2 regions of the Thalassobacillus hwangdonensis genome follow, and region 2 is predicted to be linked to the other one. Evidence: riboswitches for the same ligand, from Rfam matches in the RefSeq annotation. Region 2 holds a riboswitch; the other holds the start of a gene.
The links. Region 2 has a riboswitch for thiamine pyrophosphate ahead of tenA (thiaminase II). Riboswitches for the same ligand answer to the same signal wherever they lie in the genome.
Positions count from the first base shown of each region.

Region 1: it holds a riboswitch for thiamine pyrophosphate, as region 2 does, so the genes downstream of both, thiT (energy-coupled thiamine transporter ThiT) here and tenA (thiaminase II) in region 2, are expected to answer to the same signal.

Region 1 is NZ_JBHTKL010000001.1:328,410-335,745, reverse strand. Features, by position in the region: gene ACFQ2J_RS01805 (MFS transporter) at 1-834, opposite strand, end outside; gene ACFQ2J_RS01800 (DUF2087 domain-containing protein) at 941-1,525, opposite strand; gene ACFQ2J_RS01795 (sporulation protein) at 1,647-2,405, opposite strand; gene ACFQ2J_RS01790 (general stress protein) at 2,572-2,919, shown strand; gene ACFQ2J_RS01785 (phospholipase D family protein) at 3,135-4,583, opposite strand; gene thiT (energy-coupled thiamine transporter ThiT) at 4,868-5,470, opposite strand; TPP riboswitch at 5,560-5,661, opposite strand; gene ACFQ2J_RS01775 (penicillin-binding transpeptidase domain-containing protein) at 5,724-7,336, opposite strand, start outside.
Region 2 is NZ_JBHTKL010000006.1:101,443-108,778, forward strand. Features, by position in the region: gene ACFQ2J_RS15970 (hypothetical protein) at 169-732, shown strand; gene thiE (thiamine phosphate synthase) at 774-1,397, opposite strand; gene thiM (hydroxyethylthiazole kinase) at 1,394-2,161, opposite strand; gene thiD (bifunctional hydroxymethylpyrimidine kinase/phosphomethylpyrimidine kinase) at 2,154-2,966, opposite strand; gene tenA (thiaminase II) at 2,963-3,649, opposite strand; TPP riboswitch at 3,719-3,823, opposite strand; gene thiW (energy coupling factor transporter S component ThiW) at 3,828-4,316, opposite strand; TPP riboswitch at 4,423-4,532, opposite strand; gene ACFQ2J_RS16000 (hotdog fold thioesterase) at 4,622-5,023, opposite strand; gene ACFQ2J_RS16005 (ABC transporter substrate-binding protein) at 5,095-6,255, opposite strand; gene ACFQ2J_RS16010 (ABC transporter ATP-binding protein) at 6,284-7,021, opposite strand; gene ACFQ2J_RS16015 (ABC transporter ATP-binding protein) at 7,018-7,336, opposite strand, start outside.

The sequences.
Region 1 (7,336 bases), on a different contig from region 2:
TTCCACAATAAGAAAGAGAGCTACCACAAACAGGAAGTTTCCACGGAACCATTTTGAGAAAATCGCACTTGATGCAAGTCCAGCTCCCAGCAGACCATAGAATATACCAATCCCTAAATCCGCTAACCGGAACACATCAAATGCATATAAACTGATCAACACATTGAAGATACCGTCGAGAGCACTGGCTACTGCAGCGATGGCAAGGAATGACCAAACTATATTTCCAGCTTCTCTGTGCGCTTTAGAAACATGTGGAGTTTCTTTTTCTGATCGCGTTGGAAAAGTAATACCTTTGATCATCGTACCTGCAAGTAGAAAGGAACATCCGTTGATCATGAACGAAACATCCCTGCCTAAGTAATAAGCTACACCTCCACCTGTAATTGATCCTAAAACAAGAACAACCCCGCTCATAACTTGCTCTAGTCCGTTCACTTTTGTTACATATTTAGTAGGAACAAGTTCTCCTATTCCACTTTTTCTTACCGGTTCATAAATCGCTTGACCGCAAGCTAACAAAAAAAGAGCTGTATAGATGATCCATAATTCTTCTTTACCGTTCACGAACAGGAAGCTAAGCGCAAGTGGGACCCTCGCAACGTCTGTTACAACCATTAGCTTGCCTTTATGAAAGTGATCTGCCAAATATCCTCCTACTGGTGCGAGAATCAGAAATGGAATGATCCTGATCGCCAACGCAGCACCTACTGCAAGTCCAGAACCAGTCAACGACAAAAGCAATGAAAGCGTAGCTACTTGGCTGAAACGGTCACCGATTCCATTGACTACACCTGAAAAGAATAATCGTTTATATGCGTCGGTTGAAAACATATACTCAAACACCTTATTTCATGATTATCTAATTAAATATTTATCTAATTAGTAGGCAAAATTAAAAGGTAACGTATGATTCTGTTACCTTTTTTTATTCGGATGATTAAAATACCACCGGCCACATTTCTTTCGGATTCAATTCATATTGATTGTTCTTCCTGTACATGAATTGCTGCATGATCCATTCCCGTCTTATCGTCGCATAATCCGGGTGGAACTTTTTGATATACTCATTCACTTCTTTCTCCTCATATACCTTCCCATGCTCGAATCCCCGAACGAAATATGCGAGTACAACCAACTTCTTCTTCAGTTGACTTGGAATCTGTTTCAGCTCCCCTTGAGCAGATACAAAATTCTTTACGATCGTAAGCTTTTCTTTTTCTGTTACTGCAAGTTCTTCTTTTTTCACTGGATCTTCCCCTCCCAATCTCAAAATTGCTTGTGCGTGAAACTCTAATTTTTTCTGATCCAAATGGAAATAGATGGTGTTCTTCTCTCTCCGTGCATAGATGATTCCCGTATCCTTCAATTTAGCTATATGATGGGTGATCGTAGGCGGACGCAATCCAAGTTTATTAGCAATCGCCTGCCCGTGCAGAGGACCACTTTTCAGTAAAATGATGATTCTTATCCTTGTCGGGTCGCCTAAGGCTTTGTGGAATGCTACTACTTTTTCAAGTTGCATGTTGTTCCCCCTTTTTTATTAGATATTAATCTAATTAGATATTATTCAAATTAGATGGTCTTGTCAACCTTATCCATAAAAAAAGCACCTGATTGTCAGTCAGGTACTTTACAAAAACCGCTTAAATATGCTGTCGGATCAACTCTCCAAGTCTTCTTGCCAATGCTTTCGGTCCTTCTTTCAGGTCCGCTTCTGTCAGATGCAGTCTTACATTGCTCTCATCCATTTCCAGCGCTTCAGCAAATAAACTCCCCAGGCCACGTACTTTACGATCGACCTGCATAAACAGATCCAGCCCGTCGCCAGTGAAGTTGAAAATCAACTCCAGCTCATCTAAATGACCACGGAATTCTCCACCAGGGTAAAATTCAAATTCCTGCACGTATCCTAAACGCTTGGAATATTCCATTTCCACTTTACGCATCTGGAATCCGAGCTCTTTCTCTACTGCGTCCAACACATTCAAAACATAAGGATGCGCAGATACCGAGATGGGATCTCGATCATTCGGATCAAGGCCTCTCGGGATATCCAGTCCTGTTTCGAACCAGACAGGAATCCGATTCATCGTAACAGGGGTTTGGTATGGGAGAATGACGGAAAAAGGTACTACCTTCTCTTCCTGCTCACCGATAGTAATGTTCTGAGCAACATGGTACCTCTTCAGTTCCACTCGTTCTTTCACTTTCCGGTCGTTTACCTCACGTACAGCCTCCGTCATCAAAAATACACGGATGCCGTCAATCTGCTGCTCGACGTTCCCTCCAGTGATTACGATGCGTCCGCTCACTTCTTCTCCAGGAAGGAATTGATCTTTCTCCAGCTGTAGGTCCACCTTTGCTGCGCCTACCCCCATACTTGCCATCATTTTCTTAAACATATACTCACCTCATTTATTTTTTGTTGAGACTTTTGAATGACTCCTTTTTAAATCTATTCTGCAAGTCCGTGGAATTTCCCTTTTTACTGTCACCACTTCAAATGTTTTATTTTTTCCATTATGGGAATCTTGTCTATGAAAACAAACCTAGAAAGGATGTTAGGAAATGAAGCCTTTTTTAAGAGAATACACAAATGATGAAAAATTGATGGAAGACGTAAAGAAAATTAAAGAGGAAGGCATAGATAAAAACCATGTCTATGTGCTGTCCCATGATGATGATCGTACAGAAAGGATAGCTAAAAACGCGGGCGCAAATACAATCGGTTTTTCCGAGCAGGACTTCAAGAGCGCAGTCGGAAACCTGTTCAGTAAAAAAGGTGATGAATTGAGGACGAAACTTCAGGAAATCGGATTCTCCGAGCATGAAGCAGAAACATACGAAGAAGATATGGACGAAGGAAAAGTACTATTGATCGTAACAGATGATAAAGCTAGCCGTTTATTTGCATAAGTGAAAGACCCGATCAGATTCTGATCGGGTCTCTTTATTTAGACTAGGTTCCAGGGCGGGAAATTGAGGTTCGCCCGTAAATCTAGATTTTCGCTCATAAATCAGAAATTCCGCTCACAAATTCGAAATATCGCTCATAAACACCTCAAAACCGCTCACAAACCTGAGATTTCGCCCATAAACACCAGAGCCCAGATCAAGCACCAGCATTAAAATCAATAAGTGGTGAACCAGAACAGCTTCTGAATTCGATATGTCGCATTTCTAAGGAACGTAAGGTTATCCTGATATTCATGATAGTCGGCAGTGTAGTGACCGTCTTCATTCGACCAGATCCTGTTGAAATAAGCGTTGACCTCCTGGAATACTTCTTCTTCAGATGGTCCGGTTATTTTCACATCCGCTTCCAAATTCAGATCGTCCAGATTCCGGTTCGTATAGTTGGCGGATCCGCCAATAATCACATCTTCTTCCGGCTTATCAACATATAACAATTTGGTGTGGAATTGTTCGATATTGACATCGTACCACCTGAGATTCATATTCTCACTGTCCAGGTCATTCAGTTCACTTGCAACAGGCAAGTTCGGCAGCCCTGTCTTCTCATGGCCAAAGGCTGTTTTATTCGGGTCCATCACGATATTGACTGTAGCTCCCCGTTTAGCTGCATCCTTCAATAATTCAATCACTGTCCGATCGGCAAGGTAATACATTCCAAGCCAGACGGTGTCCTCTTCTTTTACATTCTCAAGGGTTTCAATCACCCCATCATAGATTTTACCTTCTGTAAGGAATTGTGCCTTTAAAGGTCCGGAAGTCTCTTCGAACTCGAGTTCATCAATATCAGGAAAGTCCGCTTCGCCTGAGTAATCAACAACCGCTTTTTCTGCTTCCAGAATGTCCTTGATGATCGGTCCTGTCACTTTGAACGAAACGTTTTCATGGAAACCACTCGCATTGTGCGGGTTAGCCGTCTGAACGATCGCAGCGTCTTCCGTTACCAATACTTTACGGTGATTCGCTTTGATATTCATCAATTTCATATAAGACCGCAATGTGACATCGGGGGCATTTTTAGCGAAAGGATTGGCAATCCATCCGTCACCCTCCTGACCGAACCATTGGATGAATGTACGCCACAGTGATGAATATAGAGGATTCGAGTCGCGCAGCTCATTCAGATCCGTAATGACAACATCGACCCCATTATCACGCAGTCGATCGATCGCTTTCGATTCATAAGAGTGATACACCGTATTTACCGGGTCCGTGATGAACACGGCCTTCAAATCCGGATGCTTCTCTTTCTGTGCTATGATAGCATTTGTAAGATTTTCAGATATTTCGGGGAAATTATATTTCCCATCGGTATATCCATTGAACAAAAACATATCTGCTACGATGAATTCCTCCGCTTCCCCGATCGTCCTGTACAATTCCTGGAACACCTGTCGCTCCTGGACATGCTCACCAGCCGCATTTTCGTATGTCAGATCATAAAAGAACTCGATATCATTCAGCTCATGAACTTCGCCTTCATAGGAAATCCCATCCGGTAACGGTTTGAATGCTGTATGATATGCAATGACAACTCCTAAGTAAATCATGAATGCGATAAGTACCCATACTTTCTTCTTCTTAAAAAACCTGCGTATCCGCCCCAAACATTCCGCCCCCATTTTCGTATTATATCTACCTTCTATTTACACCAATAAATGGAGATTCAAACATGGGTAATTATTCCTCAGACGAAGCACATGAATTGCATAAGAGTTTCCCATCAACATGTTCTCCATCCAAGAAGCCATCCCGGCAATATACATTGTTCCCACATCGCTCACATTCACCGACAAGTTCGATCATCGACAGGCTCCTTCCTTTCGACTTCTTTTTATCTACACTAACACAAAAGCCTCCTCACCAAGGGTGAGAAGGCTTGATCGTAAGCTTATGCCTGATTTCTTACTTCATTCGTATTCGTATAGGTTGAAACGTTATCGTTATTCAATAAGATCCTTGGCTGCTTGGCAAACAGGAAGCCAAGTCCGATCGCACAGATGATGGCAGATGGAAGCATGTAGGATCCATTGTAGACAAGAGAATAGATCCAGACAGGTCCTTCTGCATACTCTGCAAAAAATACGATTCCTGCAATATAGTGAGCAAGAAACCGGAACGTACTGCCTACAAAAATCCCCAATGAAACATATGTCCAGAACTTTTTCATTTTCTTCTCGCGCAATGCATTACGCACACCTGCTGCAAATAGACCAGCCAAGCCTAGTACCGTAAAGGCAAAACCATAATCGATGAGCCCTTGAAGCGGCGTATAGATCTGTCCTCCGGTCAATACTTGGAACAAGCCGTATAAGAAACCGGAAAGCAATCCACCTTTAATTCCCCATCGGAACGCGACGAGGAAAATCGGGATCATCGCAAAGGAGATCGATCCTCCTTGAGGCAGTTTCACCGCTGGAATCAAGTCCAGCATCGTCGCCATCGCTGCAAAGATGGCAACCTCCACCATGAATAGTACTCGCTTATTTCTCATTTGTTCCCACTCCCCTTAATTTTTGGCAACAAAAAAAGCAATGCCAAGGGGAAGCTTCCTGATGGACGGGTCCCGTAAATGCATTGCACCATCAAAAAAGCCACCATTCCTACGCTAGAATTAACTAACAGGTTCGAAGGGTCTGAACGGATGTCCACTCTCAGCCATTAAAGGCTCCCCTTGAGGGCTTTGAAACCTATGCTTTTTTTGCTTATATCTATTATAACAAATCACAGAACCTAATCAACGTTGATTAATAAAGCTGATTGAATACTTCGGCAACCTTCTCTACTACAAAGCTGCTCTGGCCTCTGTCTTTCACATCTTCCACCATCATGGCAATGAGCAGCTCAGGTGATTCAGTTGGATACCCTACGAACCAGCCATTCTCTTTTCCATCTTCATCATCTTTTGAAGTTTTCAATTCGGCTGTACCTGTTTTGCCTGACAATCGAATATCGGCTTCTGCTGCGTCTCCTGCTGTGCCTGCAGAATCATTGACCACTCCATCTAAAGCTTGGCGGATTAAGTCCGAATACTCTGTATTCATTGCATTCTCTTTCCATATTGCAGGAGTGCTTTCACCGGATAACAGGACAGGCTCCAGTATATTACCTTCATTGAATAATGGTGTATAGCTCGCAGCCAGATGAAGTGACGACATTTCCAGTTCACCTTGACCATAGGATGTATCCGCCTGAAGCACTTCACTTGTCAATTCATTGTTGCTGGACACCTGGGAAGCTTCTACCGGATAACCTTTTGAAGGAGTTTCTGTGAAACCGAACCTTTTATACGCATTTACAAGCTCTGAACCTTCCATCCTTAGTGCTGCCCGTGCGAAAAAGATGTTATCCGAGCGGATTAAAGCCGTTTTCACGTCCACTTCACCATCTAAGCCGTGGACACGTGTAACCGAATTACCGCCCCATGACTCATCTTTTTTCCAAGTTGAGCCTTCAATCGTCATCGTCTCCTCAGGTTTGATTGCTCCATTTGAGAGCAGAATCGCTGCACTGATCGGCTTTAAAGTCGATCCAGGTGCGTAGGTAGCAGCAAACCGATTCAAATTGTTTTCATTTGTAGGCATTTCGACGTTCTGTGCCGCTTTATTCGGATCGAAAGCAGGCGTACTTACGAGCGCCTTCGTTTCACCGGTCTGAGGATTAATGGCAGCTGCATGTCCGGTATCTCCTTTCAACGATGCATACAGCTCATTTTGAATAGTCGTATCAATGGTAAGGGTGACATCTTCTCCATTGGTGACTGGTTTTTCAGCTATAGTCACTTTACTGGTCTTTTCCTCTTCACTTTCCGTCTCACGTTCTGCATAGATCGTGTATCCAGGTGCACCATGGAGCTTTTCTTCATAAAGTTGTTCCACGCCTCTTGCACCGATCTTACTGTTCGCGTGATAATTCACCGCCGTTTCTTCATCCATATTATCAAGATCTTCAGCCGTAATCGGTGCAACATAACCGATCAGGTGTGCCGCTGCTTTTCCTAAGGGATAATAGCGAATATTCGGCTCTTTTTTCCAATCAATTGGTGCGATTTCTTTAGCATCATTCAGCAACTCTTCCTCTGAAGGGTGGACATTCCTTAATGGTACCAACAGGTGAGGCTGCACCCAGCCCGCATTCAATGCCTTGTCAATCTGTTCCACACTCAGTCCCAGGACAGATGCGATTTCTTCTTTTTCCTTCTCCTCATCAGTGAACCTTTCAGGTACGACACCGACACTATAAAAGTCTTCATTGATGGCAAGTCCATTTCCATTCTTATCGAAAATTTCTCCCCTGACTGGGTCCACCTTATTCAAACCAAGCTTTTCTCCATTAGCGATCTGCGGGAAGATATATCCCC
Region 2 (7,336 bases):
TAATAAGTTTCCGAGTTTGTACAAATAGGTGTGAGTTTTGTTTAATAAAGGCTCGCATATGTTAAATAACTGATTCAATTTGTAAAAAGAATATCCAGAATTTTGAAACCCTTTCTTCCGCAAAACGTATATCAATTACAGTTATTAACAGAAAAGGAGGTGGAGCACTTGGATGAAAGACGCCGACAGATTTTATTGACGATTGCCATCATCCTATTTATCAGCAGCTTACTTATCCCATTCGTCGTTGTGTTCTTATTGCAGGATTTATTCTTTACAGACCGATCACAATGGTTCTTCATCACACCAACAACCGCATACATAACCTTCATGGCAGGGATGATGTGGCCAGCTATCGTCATTTTCATTCACTTACTGATCCAGACGAAATATAACTTCAAATCCTATAAGTGGGTGAGCATTGCACTGATTCCATTGAGTATCCCGGTCTTGTTGTTCGGTCTTACGAATTATTACTACTTCGATGATCAAGGAATCAATTACAATCACCTGACCACTACAAATCAAATGACATATGAATGGGACGGATTCAAAGAGGTTGAAAAAATCTATTCGAAAGAAGACGGTACGACAACGCTGGTAGAATATCGTTTTTTGACCAAAAAAGATGAAGAAATCTTCGTACCGGTGAATATGGATTTCAGAAATTATCAATCTAGAATTCTCAAATATTTAGAAGAAAACAAAGTGAAAGTCATCGATTCCATCTGACAGAAAACCCTCAAGGCACAGTCGCCATGAGGGTTATTTGTTTACAGATTCTGAACGGTACGTAAGATATCATCGGACTTTGTTATCACAGAGATCACGGCTACTCCATCCGCTCCTGCTTCAAGAACATCCGCTGCATTCGTTTCATTTATCCCACCAATCCCTACAGTTGGAAGGTCAGGATAAACGTGTTTAACTTTTTCTAAAAAATGGACATCCACAGGCTTCTTAGCATCTTCTTTCGTAGTTGTAGCAAACATGGGTCCAACACCCACATAATCGACTACCTCAATCGGACTTCGCTCAAGTTCAGCCAGATTCGAAATGGAAAGACCGATGATCCGATCAGGAAATCGGCGCCGGAGCTCTTCTGCGGAAAGGTCATCCTGACCAACGTGGATCCCATCTGCTTCTAGAGGATCGACAAGCTCAACATCATCATTCACAAAAAACAAAATGCCATGTTTCCTGCAAATCTCCCTGAGTTTCCTGCCGAGTGCCAATTTTTCAGCACCTTCTAGAGATCCCTGCCCTTTTTCACGATACTGAAAAGCTGTAATACCTGCACGGACAGCCTCTTCCAATACTTCGCAAGAATCTCGATCACAGTTCTGGCTCCCCATCACAAAATACTTTCTTAATTTTGAATACAGGTCTTTGCTCATGCCCGCAGTTCCTTCACTTCTGCACTCAGCGAATCTATGAAAACTGGTACAAAACTGCCTGATCCGTTTACCTCTGCAGATGATGCAGCATGAGCGGCAGATGCACCGTAAAAAGCTACAGCTGTGTAAGCTTGGTCCAATCTACTCCCTGAGGTTGTCAAGCAGGCTGTGAGAATGGAACCGAGCAGACACCCTCCGCCAGTCACTTTTGCGAGAATAGGATGACCAGTTTCATTGATTCGGCATGTCTCTCCATCATGGATGACATCCTTGGCTCCAGTTACGACTGCCACTGTCTTATAGGTCTGTGCCACCTGCTGTGCAATTGCTTCCGAATCCCCTTCGCCAACAGCGTCTACACCTTTTGTTTCTAATTGTTCACCAACCAATGCTCCCATTTCACCAGCATTTCCTTTGATCGCAGTGAATCGGACTTCCTTCAAGAGCTTATCTATCACATTTTTTCGAAAAGAAGTAGCAGCCACTCCTACAGGATCAAGCACTACCGGGATTCCCTTTTCATTCGCTGCCTTACCAGCCTTTATCATGGCATCAACTTCATTTGAAGTGACCGTTCCGATGTTGATCAGCACGCCATCAGCAAGGAAAGCCATGTCCCCAGCCTCTTCCACCTCTTTTGCCATGATCGGTGTGCCTCCGAAAGAGAGCAATCCGTTTGCCGTAAAGTTCATGACTACTTGATTTGTCAGGTGATGAATCAACGGCTGCTTTTCCCGGACCTCCTGTAGTATTTGTTCATTCATAATGAAAAACCTCCTCGCGTGTTGCCCAATGATTTGTTGGTCCGCTACCCTTACCTAGCGAAAAGGAGTGACGGATCGCTGCTGTTACATAATTTTTCGCTTTCTCGACGGCATCCACCAACGGAACGCCTTGGCTTAAATATGCCGTAATCGCTGCTGAGTACGTACATCCCGTTCCATGGGTGTTTTTCGTTTCAACCCGATCAGATGAGAACACATGCATCGTTGTACCATCGAATAAATAATCGATGGCTTCACCTTCCATATGGCCACCTTTTATAAGGGCAGCTCCTGCTCCGAAACTTTTCACGATGCTTTCTGCAGCAAGCTTCATATCTTCAAGTGTCGTAATCTTTTCACCGATGATGTCTTCCGCTTCAGGAATATTAGGAGTGACGATAGCAGTCAATGGCAGCAGATTTTCCCGTAAAAATTGGCGCGCTTCCGGTTGGATGAGCGGGTCTCCGCTTTGGGCTACCATGACCGGGTCCATCACATATGGTGAAGACTCATCTTTGAGCCATTCACCGATTCGCTTCATCATCTCTCGATTGGCGATCATCCCTGTTTTCACTGCATGAACAGGCATGTCAGAACGAATCGAATCCAACTGTGCCTCCAGCATTCCAATCGGAAGGTGGTGAATATCCTGGACACCTGTTGTGTTTTGCGCAACGACGGACGTGATCACGGACATTCCGTAGCTTTTCAATTCCTGAAAGGTTTTAAGGTCTGCCTGGATTCCAGCACCACCACTCGGGTCGGTCCCGGCAATCGTCAGCGAACAGGGGATGCGTCTACTCATTTGATCACCGCCTCATGTGCCGGCCACTGTTCACACGTATAGGCCATTTCCCAAAAAGCCAATTCCAGCTGACAGCTCTTACGGAAAGCATCTTTCATTCGAGTCCGCTCTTTATCAGAAGCTTCAGCTGCCACTTCGTCCAATCGTGCACGAAGCTTGTCTGTCACCTGTTCGACTTCCTGATCCGCATAAAATTGAATCCACTCGTTGAACGGGTGGGCCGTATCCGGGCGATATTTCTCCACCAATTCTTTTCCAATTTCCAAGTACGTCCAGGGACATGGCAACAGTGCACCCAGAATTTCCCCGAGATTGCCGGTATGCGCATGATAAAGCATGTGCTTGACGTAATGGTCTGCTGTCGGTGGTAAGGGATACCCTTGGAGCTCCTCATAGCTCACACCGATCTGTTCGCAGAAATTGTTGTGCGGATGGATTTCACTGTTCAGTACAAACCCGATCTGGTCATTGAAATATGCTATGTCTTCACGCGCTGATGATTTTGCGATTGCCAGTCCATACACATGCATGAAGGCATTCAAATATTCGTAATCCGCTTTGATATAGTGGGTTAATGCTTCTTTCGGTACATCGCCCTTTCCGATTCCATCGACAAATGGGTGATTGAAAATCAGTTGGAAAAGGTCATCATTTTCTTTACGAAGAATTTCAGTGAAACGCATCGTTTTTGCCTCCTCATGTTTTTCAGGAAGCTGCGTTGAGGAAAAGTAAAATGTAGAGAAATAAAGAAGAGTATCTCCCGACTACTTCCCTTACGCAGGCATTATCCTGATCAGGTTCCAAGGGATCAAGGAATCTCCTTATCTCAGCTTCGAAAAGCACCCCTAGTAGTTTCGATGTTTAATAGTTATGAAGTAAGTGTTCCTGTTTTACTCTGGATAGGACCAGCCATCCAAGCATTGCCCCTGTCACACTGCTCACAAGGAATGATGGCATAAAGAAAAACGCTCCGAATGTGGTCCCCATCAGAATTTTTGCATATGGCACGGCGAATAGTGCACCAACTACACCAGTACCAAAGACTTCACCAGCTGCAGCCCATCCCTTTTTACCGAGCTTCTGATACAGGAATCCTGCCAGAAACGCACCAATCATCCCGCCTGGAAACGCAAGCAGCGAGCCAAGTCCGAGCAGATTACGAATGAGCCCGATCATGAACGCAATGATGACGGCAGGCAACGGTCCTAAGGTAATGGCTGCTATTACGTTGACCGCATGCTGGACTGGGTAAGCTTTCGCAATTCCTGCTGGAAACCAAAGGAACTGCGCCCCCAATGTACCGAGGGCTACAAGCACCGCCATCGTCGTCAATAAACGTGTCCGATTTATTTTAAACACCCCCTTTTCAGGAGCCTGCATGGCATCTGGACCGTCGACCAAACAATAAAAAGCCAGGTTCTGTATTAGAACCTGGCTAAATAGGAAAAGTGAATAGACTTTCGTCCAACTACTTCCCTACGCTGGTATTAACCAGATCAGGTCCATAAGAGTCGGAAGCTCATTCGCTTCCTCTCAGCCCATGCATGGGCACCCCTAGTAGTAAATCATTAAGTATTGAATTTTATTTGGTCGTCTTCATCTTAACAAATGAAACAGAGGTTGTCATAGTCATTTAGAAACATTCTGTAAAATCCTTATGCAAACTGTTCTTTCTTACGGTAGACCATCCCATCGGCTGTCGCCAACAGTTCTCCATGCTGATTTTTGACAATCATCCTGTACAGTCCGAGCTTTGGATTCTTCGATTCCTCAGTAGCGGTCGCTGTAACTGTGTCCCCCAGCATCCCAGCACGCATGTAATTCATATTGACGTTGATTCCGACGGCAGTCTGTCCGTACGAATTACTTGCAATCGCAAATACTACATCAGCCAACGAAAAAATGGCCCCTCCATTCGCAGCTCCGTGAAAATTCATATGGTTTTCAGTAATCGTCATCGACGCCTTCGCTTCTCCTTCACCTACATGATCAACGGAAATCCCAAGAAACTTTGCATATGGATCTGCATTCACACGATCGAGTACTGCTTCCTTCATTCCTCATTCCTCCTGTTTTTTCTTAAAGTGTATAGTTAAGGGACATCACGATGATGTCCCTTAAATGGCTTTTATTCTTTCAACATCCATTTACCATCTTTCACTTCAGCAAGTACCATACTGTCTGCTTCCAGCCCATTATGATCTTTGTCACTGAAGGAGAAGATTCCAGTAGCACCTACGTAACCATCTACATCATTTTCCAAGTAGTCTCGAATAGCTTCGCGGTCTGTGGCACCTGATTTAAGCGCTTCTACAACCAACATCAAATTATCGTAACCATAAGAACCGAAGTTGGTTGGTTCACTATCATATTCTGCAGTGTACTCATCGTAGAAACTGGAAATGACATCATACTGCTCGTCATCCTCTGGAATTTGTGTCGGGAAGAGCAGTTTTCCTGTAGGTATCGTCACACCTTCCGCTGCATCTCCAGCCAGGTCGATAAACGACTGTTTTGCAATACCATGGCTTCCAATGTACGGAATGTCCATGCCAAGCTCCTTACTGTTCTTTGCAATAATTGCAGGACCTGGGTTCGTTCCCCAGACAACCATCGCCTGTGCGTCTGAACTATCAATCTTCGTCAGCTGCGTTTTCATATCCGGATCGTCCGTATTATAGCTTTCTTTGATGACGATCTCCATGCCATAGTCGCCAGCAAGTGCTTCCAGCTGTTCGACACCACTTGCTCCGAAAGCATTGGAATCTGCCAGAACAGCAATCTTGTTCATGCCTTCATTCTGCAGGTGCATATAGATTCGCTCGACAGCGTGTGCATCGGAGTGAGGTGTTTTGAATACCCATTTCGATTCTTCGACAGGGGACACGATACTTACCGCAGCTCCTGCAGAGATCAGTGGTACTTCATTGTCCATTGCAATCCCTTTCATTGCCAGGCTTGCTCCAGTAGTCGTCGATCCTACGACAGCCAGGACATCTTCATCATGGATCATACTGTTCATTTCTTCCATTGCTTTTTCCGGCGTCGATTCATCATCTGCCAGAATGATTTCTACCTTCTTCCCATCGATTCCGCCTTCATCATTGATCTTCTTCTCAAGCAGCTTTGTAGCATTCCACTCCGGTTCCCCAAGCGGACTTCCTGGTCCAGTCTTTGAGTAGATTGCCCCGATCTTATACACATCGGAATCCCCTTGAGCTTCTTCATTACAAGCAGTCATTACTGCAGCTACCATGACCATCAACAACAGACTAAGCCATTTTTTCATCCTTACTCCCCCATTCAATTATTTTCAATCAACTCACAGTGTGACCTAGGAAAATCTCTTTCACTTCTGGATTATGTAGTAAATCCTTTGCTCGACCTTCCTGGACAATCGTGCCGTGAGACATGACATAACCACGATCAGCTATTTTCAATGAAGCGCTTACATTTTGTTCAATCAACAGAATGGTCACTCCGAATGCATCTCTCAGTTGCTGGACATAATCCAACACTTCCTTGACGATGAGTGGCGCAAGTCCAAGAGACGGCTCATCCAGTAATAACAGGTCCGGTTTTGCCATGATTGCTCTTGCGATTGCTAGCATTTGCTGTTGTCCTCCTGAAAGTGTACCTGCCAATTGTTCCTTACGCTCCTCTAAAATCGGAAAAAGGTTGAATACCTTATCAATCTCTTTGTTGACCTCTTTCTTGCCTGTCTTTTTGTAATGATGGTAAGAACCAAGCAGTAGATTATCCAACACAGACATCGTACTGAAAACCTGTCGATGCTCAGGTACGAGGATTAAGCGATCATGAACGATTTTTTCCGCTTCCCAACTCGTAATATCCTTATCCCGGTAGGATATCTTCCCGCTTGACGGTTGCAAGAGACCGGCGATATTGTTGAGCATCGTAGTCTTTCCTGCTCCATTCGCTCCTAACAAGGCGACAATTTCGCCTTGATCCACATGCAGGTTCACATCATCAAGGGCCTGAATTGGACCATAACTGAAGGATACGCCTTCTACCTGCAGGATTTTCCCACTCATAAGCTCACCTCCTCCTCTTCTTCCTCGGTTCCGAGATAAGCCTCGATCACACGACGATCATTCTGAACTTCCTTCGGTGTCCCCTGGGCTATTTTTTCCCCTTGGTCCAACACGACAATCTGATCACTGACACGCATCACAAGATCCATGTCATGCTCGACAACAAAGATGGAAACCCCGCGTTTCCTCACCTGGAGGATCAGATCACTCATCGCAGCTGTTTCGTTATGGTTCAATCCTGCTGCAATTTCATCCAGCAGCAGTAGCTTCGGGCGTGTTGCAAGCGCTCTCGCCAGCTCCAACAGCCGTAGCTTT